2 regions of the Nocardioides exalbidus genome follow, and region 1 is predicted to be linked to the other one. Evidence: riboswitches for the same ligand, from Rfam matches in the RefSeq annotation. Region 1 holds a riboswitch; the other holds the start of a gene.

What was found. Region 1 has a riboswitch for cyclic di-AMP ahead of BLV76_RS01140 (C40 family peptidase). Riboswitches for the same ligand answer to the same signal wherever they lie in the genome.
Region 2: linked by a shared signal. The riboswitch ahead of BLV76_RS20940 (C40 family peptidase) and the one ahead of BLV76_RS01140 (C40 family peptidase) in region 1 are both predicted to bind cyclic di-AMP.

What each region holds. Positions count from the first base shown of each region.
Region 1 covers NZ_FNRT01000002.1:143,422-150,761, forward strand. The annotation lists gene BLV76_RS01125 (TetR/AcrR family transcriptional regulator) at 50-670, shown strand; gene BLV76_RS01130 (DUF3048 C-terminal domain-containing protein) at 654-1,067, opposite strand; gene BLV76_RS01135 (DUF3048 N-terminal domain-containing protein) at 1,019-1,675, opposite strand; gene BLV76_RS01140 (C40 family peptidase) at 1,771-2,343, opposite strand; cyclic di-AMP (ydaO/yuaA leader) riboswitch at 2,347-2,491, opposite strand; gene BLV76_RS01145 (SDR family NAD(P)-dependent oxidoreductase) at 2,672-3,439, opposite strand; gene BLV76_RS01150 (phosphatase PAP2 family protein) at 3,559-4,629, shown strand; gene BLV76_RS01155 (HIT family protein) at 4,639-5,052, opposite strand; gene uvrA (excinuclease ABC subunit UvrA) at 5,079-7,340, opposite strand, start outside.
Region 2 covers NZ_FNRT01000002.1:4,305,259-4,312,598, reverse strand. The annotation lists gene BLV76_RS20955 (NYN domain-containing protein) at 1-417, shown strand, start outside; gene BLV76_RS20950 (hypothetical protein) at 414-1,784, shown strand; gene BLV76_RS20945 (hypothetical protein) at 1,843-2,049, shown strand; cyclic di-AMP (ydaO/yuaA leader) riboswitch at 2,206-2,364, shown strand; gene BLV76_RS20940 (C40 family peptidase) at 2,379-3,368, shown strand; gene BLV76_RS20935 (hypothetical protein) at 3,496-4,617, shown strand; gene BLV76_RS20930 (Flp family type IVb pilin) at 4,694-4,885, opposite strand; gene BLV76_RS20925 (Flp family type IVb pilin) at 4,947-5,126, opposite strand; gene BLV76_RS20920 (Flp family type IVb pilin) at 5,219-5,410, opposite strand; gene BLV76_RS20915 (response regulator transcription factor) at 5,645-6,274, opposite strand; gene BLV76_RS20910 (sensor histidine kinase) at 6,271-7,340, opposite strand, start outside.

The DNA of each region.
Region 1 (7,340 bases):
CACCTAGGGTGAGCCGGATGGAGACAGCCCGGAACGAGACGACACGGCGATGACCAGGCGTCAGCGCTACTCCGAGTCGACCAAGCGCGCGCTGGTCGACGTCGCCGAGCAGCTCTTCACCGAGCACGGCTACACCGCCACGTCGCTCGATGCGATCGTGGCCGGCGCCGACGTCACCAAGGGCGCGCTCTACCACCACTTCAGCGGCAAGCAGGCGGTCTTCGAGGCCGCCTTCGAGCGGGTCGAGCAGCGCGCGACGTCGGGCATCGCGGAGGCCACCGCGGGGCACGACGACCCGTGGGCCAAGTCGCAGGCCGGGCTGCGCGCGTTCCTCGCGGCCGTGCAGGAGCCCGGCTACCGCCAGATCGTCATCGCGGACGGGCCCTCCGTGCTGGGCCACGAGCGCTACCGCGAGCAGGAGGAGCGGTCGACGTACGCCCTCGTCGACGAGATCGTGCGCTCGGTGCTCGGCGACGACGCGTGGGAGCTCGACGACGCGATGCTCGACACCTTCGCCCGGATCTTCTTCGGCGCGATGTCGGCCGCCGGCACGTCGGTGGCGGCGAGCGAAGACCCGGCCGCCGCGGCGGCGCGGGTCGAGGGCGCGATCGGCCTGATCATGGCCGGCCTCCAGCAGCTGCTGGAGAGCGGGGCTACTTCGCGAAGGTGACGTCGCCGTTGACGGCGGGCACCAGCTCGACCCACACGTGCCCGGCCGGGACGGTGAGCTCGCCATCCTTCGTGGACAGCTGGATCGTGCCGGTCAGGCCGTCCTTCTCCCAGGTGCCGCGCACGACCCGGCCGCCGTGGAAGAGCAGCGCGGCGCCGGTGCCCTCGAACTTGGTCTCCGGGACCGGGTAGCCGGCGGGGTCGCGGTAGCCCGCGTCGCCGACCTTGACCCGCATCACGAGCACGGAGTCGGCCGGGAACTGGTCGCCCTGCGCGGCGTAGGAGTTGGTGTTGACGTAGGTGCCGCCCTGGTACTGCCACGAGGTGGAGTGGTTGCCGAAGTCGGCGGTCAGGGACGTCGCCTTGCCCCCTTGGGGAGGTCGGCCTCGGTGCCCCACGGGAGGTAGGCCGGCGGCTCGTCCTTCGTGGTGAGGCGCTTCGAGATCTCCGACAGGTGGGCGAAGAGGTTGTAGGGCGCGGAGCGCGAGCTGTCGCGGTAGACGCCCGCCGCACCCTCGGTGATCCACGGGATCCCAGCGGCGTTGATGCGGTTGATCGTGATCTGCGCGGCGCCGCTGGTCACCACGGTCGCGCCCTCGGGCACGATGCTGATGTCGCTGGCGCGCATCGAGCGGACCGGACCGATGTCGGCCGGGACCTGGGAGTAGTAGAACGCCGCCAGGCGGGTGTAGCCGCCCTCGACGAGCTCCTCGACCACGAGGTCCGCCGAGCCCAGGCCGACCTGCGGCGCGCTGGAGGAGGTGTTGTCGACCTTCGTCACGATCACCGGGTGCTTCGGCGCCTTGCCCGTGCGCTCGAGGCCGGTCAGCGGCCAGTACGTCGGCTCCGGCGGCTCGCTCGTCGCGGACGGGCTCGGCTCGGAGGACGAGGCGTCGCTCGGCTCCTCCTCGTCCGACCCGCCGGCGCAGCCCGCGAGGAGGAGCGAGGCGGCGACGAGCGTGGCGACCACTGCTCGGGACGAGGTGAGGTGGGGGCGGTGACGCACGGGGGGCTCCGATCGAACGGGGAATGCGGGTGATCTCGTGGAAAGTGTGGTGGCGCGCCTACCCCGTTCGGGGTAGGCGCGCCACAAAAGGTAGGTCAGCGGCGCAAGGTCCCGCCGAACCACGACGACGTCCACGGCACGGCCACCTGGACCCGCTGGCCGGAGCCGGGCGCGTGGACCATCAGCGCGTGCCCGCGCACCCAGCGCAGGAAGACCGCGGCGTGGTAGACCCCGCCGGAGCCGTGGAAGAACATCAGGTCGCCGGGGCGCATGTCGCGCTTCGCGACGCGCGAGGTGTAGCCGGCCTGGGCGCCGGACGTGCGCGGCACGGGGAAGCCCGCACGGCGGTAGCTGTAGTAGACGAGGCCGGAGCAGTCGAAGGCGTTCGGGCCGGCTGCCCCGTAGGAATAGGCGTCGCCGCGCTGGCGCATCGCGGTGCCGAGGGCGCCGAGGACGCGGGTGTCGAGCCGCTCGGCCGCCCGGCGCTCGCGCTTCTCCTTCCGGTCCTTCGCGGACTGGTGGTGCTTGTCCTTCGCGACGACGAGCGGGCTCGCGTCGGTGCCCGTGGGGGCAGCAGTGGCCGGGAGGGCCACCATCGTCGATGCAGTGAGGCCGAGTCCGGCGAGCGCGAGCGCACCGGCTCGGGCCGTACGAGAGATCGCAGGCATGAGTGTCGTTCCTTCCCACGCCTGTGAGGTGAGCTGTCGGGCTAGGGCTGGAAAGTGCCCTGCCACCGGCGGTGGCTTCGCCCCGAGCCGACGCGTGTCGGCGTGGAACCTGTGGGTCCCCCACTCCTGCCCTCGACGTGTTCTCGGGGGACGCCCCGGCCGGGCAGGACTCGGCGTTGTCCGGGGCGGTTCGGCCACGAAGGCCGCGAAACAACGTGACAGACCGTCCCGACGGCCGCAAACCGACCACGGCCCGGCGCCGCCTCGCTGGCGGCACCGGGCCGTGACGTACCTCACTCAAAGTCGAGTGGTCCACTCGACTTCACGCTCAGCCGAGCTTGCGTCCTCCGTCGACGTAGAGCGTCTGTCCTGTGATGAAGGACGCATCGTCGCTGCAGAGGAACGCGGCCGCGGCGGCGATGTCCTCGGGCTGGCCGACGCGTCGTACGGGCGTGGCCTCGGCGTTGAGGCGCTGCAGCTCCTCGGGCTCCATCTTGAGGCGGCGAGCGGTCGCGTCGGTCATCTCGGTGACGATGAAGCCGGGCGCGATGGCGTTGGCGGTGATGCCGTAGGGGCCGAGCTCGATGCCCAGCGTGCGGGTCAGCCCCTGGATGCCCATCTTGGCGGCCGAGTAGTTGGCCTGGCCGCGGTTGCCGAGCGCCGAGACGCTCGAGAGGTTGAGGATCTTGCCGTACTTCTGCTCCACGAATCGCGACTGGGCGGACTTGGTCATGTTGAAGACGCCCTTGAGGTGGACGCCCATGACGAGGTCCCAGTCGTCCTCGGTCATCTTGAACAGCAGGTTGTCGCGGGTGATGCCGGCGTTGTTGACGAGGACGTGGATGCCGCCGAGCTCGTCGACCACGCGCTGGACAGCCGTCTCCGCCGCTGCGGAGTCGACGACGTCGCAGCCGATGCCGACGGCGCGCGCTCCCTCGGTCAGCTCCAGCCGGCCGGCAGCGTCCTGGGCGGCGGCCTCGTCGAGGTCGAGGATCGCGATCGAGGCGCCCTCGCTCGCGAAGCGCTGGGCGATGCCGAACCCGATGCCCCGGGCGGCTCCGGTGACGACGGCGACGCGGTGGTCGAAACGACCCATCTCGATGACTCCTGACGCGTGGATGACAGTGCGACTGTCACCCTAGACCGGCGGGTCCACCACCCCTCCCGAGGACGTCTCCGCACCCGTCCGTGCGCGGACATGGCTACGGTGTGCAGGTGCGTCGAGGGGAATTCAGGGCCGCTGGGGTCGTGGCGGCGGCGATGGCCCTCGCCGCGGTGCTGGTGGCGTGGGAGCACCACCTGCCCATCCGTGACCCCGACGGGGCCAACCTGCCGACGTGGTTCCGCCTCCCGGTGATCGTGGGCTCCGCGATCGTCCTGGACATCCTCGCCCGGTGGGCGCTGCTGGCGTGGCGCTCCGGATCCCCGGGGTCGACCACCCTGCGGGTCGTGGCCGTCGAGCGGTGGAACCGCGACCAGATCCGCTTCACGCTGAGCGGACTGGTGACCTGGTACGTCGCCTACGTGGCGTTCCGCAACCTCAAGAGCTACGTCCCCTTCGTCACCGACCGCCTCGCCGACCCGGAGCTGGCCAGGATCGACCGGCTGCTGTGGCTCGGCCACGACCCGGCCGTCGTCCTCCACGACGTGCTCGGCACGACCTGGGCCAACTGGGTCGTGGCCGCGGTCTACCTGATCTGGATCGGGCTCGTGCCCGCCAGCCTGGCCGTCGCGCTCGTCTGGACGCGCCGGTCCGTCTACGGCGCCTGGTACGTCACCGCGATCTCGGTGGACTGGTGCCTGGGCGCGATCCTCTACTACGCGGTCCCCTCGTTGGGGCCGACGTACTCCTCCCCCGAGTGGTTCGCCTCCCTCGCACGGACGCCCAACACCGCCGTGCGCGACACGCTCCTCTCCGACCGCATCGAGGTCCTCGCCGGACCGTGGGACACGCACACGGTCCAGACGATCGCCGCGTTCGCCTCGCTCCACGTCGCGGTGATGGTCACCCTCTGCCTGGTGGCGGAGGCCATGCGCCTCCCCGTGGTCTTGCGTGCCGTGGCCTGGGTCTTCCTCGGGCTGACGATGGTGGCCACGGTCTACCTCGGCTGGCACTTCTTCGTCGACGTCCTGGCGGGCGTCGTCGTCGGCGCCGCTGCCTTCGTGATCGCCGCGGTGGCGACCGGCAACCCGCTCCGACGGCGTGCCGAGCCCTGGACGTTCCGCGCGGCACTCGACGAGTCCGCCCGCGTCGAGGTCCGTCCGCTCGACACCCAGGTCGACTGACCTCCGCCGCTAGGCGTCCAGCGCCGCGCGCAGCCGCTCGGCGTGGTCCTCGGCCTCCCCGTCGGCGTACTTCGTGCGGGGCCAGAAGAAGCCGCGCAGGCCGTCGCCCTTCGTCCGGGGCACGACGTGCAGGTGCAGGTGCGGGACCGACTGGCTCACCGTGTTGTTGATCGCCACGAACGACCCCTGCGCGCCGAGCCCCTCCATCACCGCGGTCGCCAGCCGCTGGGAGGCCCTGACGAACCCGGCCCCGAGCTCCTCGGGCAGCTCGGGCAGGGTCTCGACGTGCACGCGCGGCACCAGCAGGACGTGCCCCTTGAACACCGGGCGGGTGTCGAGGAACGCCATGAAGTCGTCGGTCTCGAGCACGACGTGACCGGGGAGGTCACCGGCGACGATCCGGCAGAACACGCAGTCGGCCACCGGACCAGTGTGCCCGCCACGGCCTGTCACGACCCGCGCCGGTCCGGTTGACGGGCCGGTTGCCGGGCCGGTTGCCGGTGCAGGTGGCGGGCCAGGTACGGCGCGGTCGCGCTGCCCGCCGTGCCCGCGATGTCGGCCGGCGTCCCCGTGGCCACCACCCGACCGCCCTGGTCGCCACCTCCCGGGCCGAGGTCGATGACCCAGTCGGCGGTGGCGATGGTGTCCAGGTCGTGCTCCACGAGCACCACGGTGTTGCCGGCGTCGACGAGTCGGTGCAGCTGGCGCAGCAGCAGCGCGATGTCGGCGGGGTGCAGGCCTGCGGTGGGTTCGTCGAGCAGGTAGAGGGCGTGACCACGACGGGCGCGTTGCAGCTCGGTCGCGAGCTTGATGCGCTGCGCCTCGCCGCCGCTGAGCTCGGTGGCCGGCTGCCCCAGGCGCAGGTAGCCGAGCCCGACCTCGCGCAGGGTCTGGAGGCTGCGGGCGGCCGCCGGCGTCCCGGCCAGGACGTCGACCGCCTGCTCCACGGTCAGGTCGAGGACGTCGGCGATGGTCAGGCCGTGCCAGGTGATCTCGAGGGTCTCGGCGTTGTAGCGGGCCCCGCGGCACGTCGGGCACGGTGCGTAGGTGCCGGGCAGGAAGAGCAGCTCGACCGAGACGAAGCCCTCCCCCTGGCAGGTCTCGCAGCGACCTTCGGCGACGTTGAAGGAGAACCGGCCGACGCCGTAGCCGCGCGCCATCGCCTCGGGTGTCGCGGCGAAGACCTTGCGGACCGCGTCGAAGAGGCCGGTGTAGGTCGCGAGGTTGGACCGCGGGGTGCGGCCGATGGGGCGCTGGTCGACGCGCACGAGGCGGTCGAACGACTCCAGGCCCGTCACGTCGTGGACGTCGATCTCGAGCTCGCTGTCCTCGGCGTCGTCCGGCGCCTGCCCGAGGTGGCGCCGCACGAGCTCGGCGAGCACCTGCGTGACGAGGGTGGACTTGCCCGAGCCGGAGACCCCGGTGACCGCGGTCAGCACGCAGAGCGGGAGGTCGACGGACAGGTCGGTCAGGTTGTGCCGGCTGACGCCGTGCAGGTGCAGCCAGCCGTGCGGGGTGCGTCCGTGGCGCTCGAGGGGTGCGACGCGACCGAAGAGGTGCGCCCCGGTGACCGAGTCCCCGACCTCCTCGAGGCCGGCGACCGGCCCGGAGTAGAGGACCTGTCCCCCGGCCTCACCGGCTCCCGGGCCGATGTCGACGATCCAGTCGGCACGGCGTACGACGTCGAGGTCGTGCTCCACGACGAAGAGCGAGTTCCCCGAGTCCTTCAGGCGGTCGAGCACGTCGAGCAGGGGCTCGGCGTCGGCCGGGTGCAGACCGGCTGACGGCTCGTCGAGGACGTAGACGACGCCGAACAGCCCCGAGCGCAGCTGGGTGGCGATCCGGAGCCGCTGGGCCTCGCCCGGCGAGAGCGTCGTCGAGCTCCGACCGAGCGCGAGGTAGCCCAGGCCCAGGTCCAGGAGGACCTCGACGCGCTCCACGATGTCCTGGGTGAGGCGCCTCGCCACCTCGCCCTCGCCGTCCTCGCTCTCCGGGCGGAGGAACGTGGCCAGCTCGGCGAACGTGAGCGCACTCGTCTCGGCGATGCTCAGCCCACGGAAGGTGACCGCCAGCGACTCCGGCTGCAGACCGGTGCCGTGGCAGACCGGGCAGACGGTGCTGCGCACGAAGCGCATCGCCTTGTCCCGCATCATCTGGCTCTTGGTGTCGGCCAGCGTGTGGCGCACGTGCTTGCGAGCGCTCCAGAAGGTTCCGTGGTAGTCGCGGCCGGTGGTGTCGTCGGCCTCCCCGCGTCGGTCGATGAGCACCCGCGGCTGCTCGTCGGTGTAGAGCAACCAGTCCCGGTCCTTCCGGTCCAGCTCGCGCCACGGCACGTCGACGTCGATGCCGACCGCCTTGGTCACCCGCAGCAGGTTCTTGCCCTGCCAGGCGCCCGGCCACGCAGCGATCGCACCGTCGCGGATGCTCAGCGACTCGTCGGGCACGAGGAGGTCCTCGGCGACGTCGTGGGCCTCCCCCAGCCCGTGGCAGGTGGGGCACGCGCCAGCCACCGTGTTCGGCGAGAAGGCCTCGGCGGCCAGCGGCGGCGCTCCCTCGGGATAGGTGCCGGCACGGGAGTAGAGGATGCGGAGGAGGTTGGACAGCGTCGTCAGCGTGCCGACCGTGGACCGCGAGCTCGGCGCGCCGCGACGCTGCTGCAGGGCCACCGCCGGCGGCAGCCCGGTGATCTCCCGGACGTGCGGTGCACCGAC
Region 2 (7,340 bases), 4.2 Mb from region 1:
GCGCCTGCGAGCCCCGGGCTGCTCGACCAGGTGCTGGCGATGCCCCGGGCCCGGCTGGTCGTCGACGGCTACAACGTGACCAAGTCGGCCTGGCCCAGCGCCACCCTCGAGGCCCAGCGCAGCCGACTCGTCGCGGCGCTCGGGCCGCTCGTGGCCCGGTCGGGGGCGGAGACGACGGTGGTCTTCGACGCCGCCGAGTCCACCACCCGCACCGCCATGCCCGCGCCGCGCGGCGTGCGCGTCGTGTTCAGCCCCGCCGGGGTGATCGCCGACGACGTGATCCGCCAGCTGGTCGCCGCGGAGCCCCGCGGCCGCGTCGTCGTGGTCGTGACCGACGACCAGGCACTGGCCAGGGACCTGGTCCGCGACGGTGCCCGGGTGGTCCCGTCGGCCGCCCTCATCGGCCTCGTCGGATGAGGCTTCCCTCGCGCGTCGCCCTGCTCGAGTGGCGCTGGACCGGCCTCGCCCTCGTCGTGATGCTCGCGCTCCTCGGTCTCGCGGTCCGCGTGGGCGGCGACTGGGACTGGCTGGTCGCGATGGGGGACCACGTGCGGGCCACCGGCTCCGTCCCGGACTTCGTCCCCTTCGCCGCTGCCGACACCTCCGGCTGGCACAACCTCCCGGTGCTCTCGGAGGTCCTGGCCTCCCTGCTGCACGCAGTGGGACCACGCGTGCCGGTCATCGCCCACCTCGCAGCGGTGGCGGTCTCGCTGGTCCTGCTCGCGGCGACCGCCCGGTCGCGCGGCGCCTCGGACGTCGCCGCGGCCGGTGCCCTGGTCGTGGTGGTCGTCGCCGACCTCGCCTCGCTGGTCCTCCTCCGCGCGCAGACGTACTCGCTCGTCCCCTTCGCCCTCCTGCTCGCGCTCGTCGTGCGGCAGCACCGCTCGCCCGACCGCGGCATCTGGTGGGCCGTCCCCCTGGTGGCCGTCTGGGGCAACCTGCACGGGGGAGCGTTGCTCGGCACGTGCGTGCTCGGCGCGTACCTCGTGGCCGGCCGGCTGCGCGTGCGGCCCGTCGAGACCGTGCTGGTGGGCACGGCGAGCCTGCTCGCGCTGTGCGCCAACCCGCAGCTGTGGCGCACGCCGTCCTACTACCTGGCCGTCTTCGACAACGCCGCCGCCGAGCGGTCCGAGGGACTGTGGGCCCGCCCGACCCTCGCCGACCCGCTCGACGTGGTGATGCTGGCGGGCATCGCGGTGCTGCTGGTCGCCTTCCTGCGACGCCGCCGGCCCCTGTGGGAGTACGTCGCCGTGGCCGGGCTGTGCGCGTCGACCGCGAGCGCGAGCCGCCACGGGGTGTGGCTGGCCTTCCTGCTCATGGTGGTCGCGACCGCGCAGCCGGCACCCGGAACCGCTCCGGCGCCCGCGCGAGCTGCCGGGGTGGCGGGGGTGGTGGCCGGACTGGCCCTCGTCGTCGCGGTGCCGATCACGGTGGCCCGCGGCGACGACGTCCTCGGTGCGCGGCCGGGCACAGTGGCCGCCGTCGCCCGCGTCGCCGACTCCACGCCGGGCGGCGTGGTCCTCGCGCCCGCGCCGCTGTCGGAGTCGCTCGCCGTCGGCGGGGTGCGGCTGTGGGCCGGCAACCCGCTGGACGCCTTCTCCCAGGCCGACCAGACCAGCCTCCTCGACTTCTACTACGGCCGCGCGGGCGCGCAGGCGGCCGTCGAGGCGTCGGACGTCGTCGTGGTGATGGAGGGCTCGGCGCAGGAGTCGGTCGTCGCCGACGACACGGCGTTCACCGCGCGCGACTGCGGCGCTCCGTGGCTCTGCTACGTCCGCGGCTGAGGGGCCGCGCACCCCGGGTCCGGGGCCGTTGTCGGTGGGTCCTGTCACCGTTCGGGACATGACGACACGGATCGACTGCGACACCTGCGTGGTGCGCGGCCTGCACTGCCACGACTGCGTGGTGACGGTGCTCCTCGGACCGCCACCGGAGCTCATGATCGACGACGACGAGATGGCGGCGCTCGACGCGCTGGCCTCGGGAGGGCTGGTCCCGCCGCTGAGGCTGGTCGAGCCCGTCGCGGGCCCGGTGATCGAGTCGGCGTGACCGCGGACGGACGTCTTGCCGAGATCTTGCCGATAACAAAGTCCCACGAGTTGTCGCGAAGATTGGCGGGGCTTCGACGGGCCGTCTAGTCTGTGGGCTGGCTTCCGTGGAAGTGGGTCACCCGGCCCGCGCGGAGGTCGCGCCGAGTCGTGGCCCACAACCCCCGCACCACTGTGGTCCACGAGCCGGGGAACCACACTTCCCCCTGGGGTGAATCCCCTGCGAGGCGCATCGCGCGAGCGGTGCGTGGAGCAGGGGTAGGACACGTCGTGCCGAACCCGTCAGCTCACCTGGTAGGCGTACGACACCTGAGGGAGAACCCCCGCTCCGTGGCTCACACCCGCAAGCGAGCTGGTGCGACCGTGCTCGGTCTCACCGCCATCGCTGCCATCGCCTTCGTGCCCGCGACTCCTGCGCAGGCCGACCCCAGCATCAAGGACGTCAAGGTCCGCGTCGACACCCTCTACCACGAGGCCGAGGCCGCGCAGGAGCGGTTGCACGACGCGAAGCTCGACCTCGCCGACCTCCGCAGCGACCTGTCCGGCCTCGAGGCCGACCAGAGCCGTCAGGACGAGCGCCTCGACGCGGTCCGTGACCAGGTCTCCGACGCCGTCGTGCGCCAGCTCGAGGGCGAGGGCATCTCGACCGTCGGCCAGATCGTGGTCTCGGAGGACCCCGGGGCCTTCCTCGACTCGCTGTCGACGATGTCGTCCTTCAACGACCTCCAGTCCTCCCTCCTCACCAGCTACGACACCGAGCTCGACGCGCTCGAGATCCGTCGCGAGGCCACCGACGCCCGCGAGAAGGAGATCGCCGAGCTCACCGACGAGCTGAGCACCGAGAAGCAGACGGTCGACGACAAGCTCGCCGAGGCCAAGGACCTGCTCGCCGACCTCGAGGCCGAGGAGCGCGAGCGCGTCCTGGCCTCCCGCGGCAGCAACGTCCGCATGCCCAGCGACGTCCCGGCCTCCGGCCGCGCGGCGGCTGCGATCGCCTACGCCATGGCGCAGGTTGGCGACGCCTACGTCTACGGCGCTGCCGGCGAGAACGCCTTCGACTGCAGCGGCCTGACCATGCGCGCCTGGGCCCAGGCCGGCGTGTCCCTGCCGCACTCCTCGAGCGCCCAGTACGGCTCCGGCCCGCACGTGGCCGCGAGCGACCTGCAGCCGGGCGACCTGGTGTTCTACTACAGCCCGATCAGCCACGTCGGCATGTACATCGGCAACGGCATGATCGTCCACGCCGCCAACCCCGGCACCGGCGTCACCGTCTCGGGCCTCTACTCGATGCCCTACGTCGGCGCGGTCCGTCCTGGCTGATGACCAGCAGTCCTCGAAGGCCGGCCGTCCACTCCTGTGGGCGGCCGGCCTTTCGCTGTGCCTGGTCGTGGCGCTCGGCGTCGCCCTCTTGGGACGGGGAGGACGCCACGAGGCCGACACCGGCCCCGTGGACGCACCCCGGGCGAGTCCCGCGGCAGCCGCCACCGCGCTCGCGTCGTTCGTCACCGCCGTCGAGGAGCGCGACGGCGCCGCGCTGACCGCGCTGGCACCCCCGGACGACGCGTCGGCCACGGCCGACCTCGCCGGGATCGCGTCGAACGCCGAGGCGCTCGACCTCGAGGCCGTCACGGCCCGCTACGTCGACCAGGTCGGCACCGTGGCCGCAGACGGACGCTGGTCGGGGGTCGTGGAGCTCACCTGGCAGCTCGGCGGCCTCGACGAGGCACCGTCGTCGGCGGACGTGGTGGCGACCTTCGCGCCCGTGGGCGACGGGCTGGGCATCGCATCCTTCGGCACGGTTGCCGCAGCAGGCACCCGGATGCCGCTGTGGTTGCGGGGCCGCCTCTCGGTGGCCCGGGCGCCGGACGTGCTGGTCATGGTCGACGGCGGGGGAGCGGAGGCGCGGGCCGTCCTGTCCCGCACCCGGCGCGGGGTCGACGTCGTACGACGGGTCCTGCCCGAGTGGCGGGGACCGGTCGTGGTCGAGGTGCCGGCCGGCGGAGCCGACCTCGACGAGGCGCTCGGCGCGAGCCCGGGGACGTACGCCGCCATCGCCGGTGTCACCGCGACCGCCGGGCAGGGGACGGGCCCCGACGCGCCGGTCCACGTCTTCGTGAACCCCGATGTCACCGACGGCCTGCGGCGCGCGGGCGCGCAGGTGGTGATGAGCCACGAGCTCACCCACCTCGCGACCGACGCGGCCCGCACGCCGCTCGAGCCGTGGCTGCTCGAGGGCTTCGCCGACTACGTCGCGCTGCGCGACACCGGCCTGCCCGACCGGACGACGCTGGGGCGGGCGATCGCTGCCGTGCGCCGCGACGGGGTGCCGCGAGGCCTGCCGCGCTCCGCGGACTTCGACACGCGGGCGGCAGGGCTGCAGGCGAGCTACGAGGAGGCCTGGCTCGCGTGCCGGGTCGTGGCCGACCGGCTCGGGGAGCAGGGCCTCGTCAGCGTCTACGGCGAGGCTGCCGAGGGCCAGCCGCTGGAGCGGGTGCTCGCACGAGCCGGGCTGCCCACCGGCGAGCTGACCGCGCTGTGGCGGGACCGGCTCCGGGGCCTGGCGGGCTGAGGCGCCTGCTCCGGGGAGCGGCGGGCCCGGTGGGCGGAGCCCGGGCGACCCGCACCTGGTGCGGTCGCCCGGGGTCTCACACCTTGGTGGAGGCCGAGCTGAAGAGGCTCTTCAGGTTGCCACCGAGGAGGGTGACCGCGCCGATGATGACGATGGCGATGAGCGCGACCATCAGGCCGTACTCGACGGCGGTGGCGCCGCGCTCGTCGCGTCTGGCCCTCATGTCGTTGACCAGCATGATGGTCATGAGCTGAAGCTTCCCGAGCATGGGGTTCCCCTCGTTCGTGCTGGTCGTGGCACTCGTGTCGAGTGCGGCGGTGCCGAGCCGGTCAGGGCTTGAAGACGCCCGACGGGATCGAGTACAGGTTGACGATGGACTTGCCGAAGAACGAGACGCCCCCGACGATCACGATGGCGATCATCGCGACCATCAGGCCGTACTCGACGGCGGTCGCACCGCGCTCGTCGCGGTCCTCGCGGGGAGCGAGGAGCTTGTAGAGGAGCAGCATCAGTGGGTCCTTCCCCAGGAGATGTCCGTGAATGCGAAGAGCCGGCGTCGTGGAGACCACGACGCCGGCCCCTGGGATCGCGGCGGTCTGGATCAGACCTTGGTGGAGATCGAGCTGAAGAGCGAGCCGAGGTTGCCACCGAGGAGGGTGACGGCGCCGATGATGACGATGGCGATGAGGGCGACCATGAGGCCGTACTCGACGGCGGTGGCGCCGCGCTCGTCGCGCTTGGCCTTCATCTCGTTGACGAGCATGATGGTCATGAACTGGAGCTTCTCGATCATTGTGTTCCCCTTGTGTGTGTAAGTCGCGGTGCAGGTCCCGAGCCCACGAGGACCCGTCGAGGAATACTCTGCTCGTTCCGCGCTCCGGGCGGATCAGGTGTTCGGCTCTGAGTGGGTAGTCCGATGTGACTATCTTCCGACCACCCGCCCAGCGACCCGCATGATCCGCCTTCGCCGACCGGTCCGACGAGGGGGCCACAGGCGCCCCGAACGGGGTCGCGACAGGCCCTCCGATCAGCCGTCGAGCAGGCCCATCCGCATGGCCGTGACCAGCGCCTGCGCACGGTTCGCGGCGCCCAGCTTCTGGTAGATGTGCGTGATGTGCGTCTTGGCGGTCGACTCGCTGAGGTAGAGCCGGCCGGCGATGTCGCTGGTGCCCAGGCCCTCGGCGAGCAGCACGAGCACCTCCTCCTCGCGCGCCGACAGCCGTGGTGCCGCGGGTGCCGTGGCGCGGCGCATCATCGCGGCGCTGAGCCCCGCGCACAGGAAGGTGCGAGGTGCCACGGCGGCGTGCTTGGCGGCGCTCACGACCTCGGACGACTTGCTGTCCTTGCCCACGAACGCCGACGCGCCGGCCTCCATGGCGGCGAAGATCTGCTCGTCGCCGGCGTGCATGGTGAGCACGACCAGGCCGACGGAGTCGTTGCTCTCGCGGATGGCCCGCACGATCTCGAGGCCGTGCCCGTCGGGCAGCTGCAGGTCGGTGACGACCACTTCCGGCTTGAGGTCCTGGAAGACCCGCAGGCCCTCGTTGACGCTCCCGGCCTGGCCGACGACGTGCATGTCGTCGTCCCGCTCGAAGGCGCGGGCCAGACCCTGCCGGATCAGCTCGTGGTCGTCGACCAGCATGACGGTGGTGCTCATGGGTGAACGCTCCCCTCTCGGGCGCGGGTGGGGTGGTCGGAGTGCAGGTGGACGCGGGTGCCGCCGCCGGGCCGGTCGCCGACCTGGAGGGTGGCGCCGATCCCGGTCGCCCGCTCGGCCATGGTGGTCAGGCCCCAGTGGCGGTCCTTCGGTCCGGCGTGGCCGATCCCGTCGTCCTCGATCCGGAGGTCGATGGTGTGTCCGTCGGTGAGGAAACCGACCCACAGGTTCTTCGCCCGCGAGTGGCGCCGCACGTTGCTGATCGCCTCCTGGGCGACGCGCAGCAGCTCGGCCTCGGTCCGCCCCGACAGCGCGGGGCCGGACTCCTCGAACGTCAGGTGGACGCGCAGGTCGGTGCCGTTGCTCAGGTCGCGGACGTACTCGGCCAGCGCCCCGGAGAGCCGGTGGTCGCTCACCTGGTGCCGCAGGTCGTAGATCGAGTAGCGCAGCTCGCCGACCACGCGCGTGATCTCGTCGCGCAACGACGCCGCGAGCTCGCGGGCGCGCGGGTCGTCGGACACCGACTCGATCTCGTCGACGACGTAGCCGAGGGCCACGATCTCCTGGGCGACGCCGTCGTGCATCTCGCGCGCCAGCCGGTTGCGCTCCTCCGAGGTGGCCATCTGGCGCAGCTCGTCGAAGAGCACCGCGGTGTCCATCCGGAGCGCGAAGTCGTCGGTGACCGCGGCGGCGGTCTCGGCGATCTCGTCGTTCCAGCGCAGGACCCCGCCGAGGACGAGGTGGCCGAGGACCCCGCCGGTGCCCTGGATGGGCAGCACGCGGGTGTCGGGAGCGCGGCCGGCGGCGGGCAGGAGGATCTGCTCCTCCAGCGCCGCCACGTCGCCGTAGCCGGACAGCAGCACCGCGTCGTCGACGGTGGGGCCGGAGTAGACGGCCGAGGCGAGGGCGCCGGTCTTGCGACGGAGGTCGGCACCGAGGTCCTCGGCGACCTGGGCGGTGTCGAGGCCGACCTCGCGCCGGCGGGCGAGCCCGTGCAGCTGCGCCATGAGCTGGTGGGCAGCCTCGTACGGCGCGCGCCGCGCGTCCTGGTCACGCAGGGAGCGGG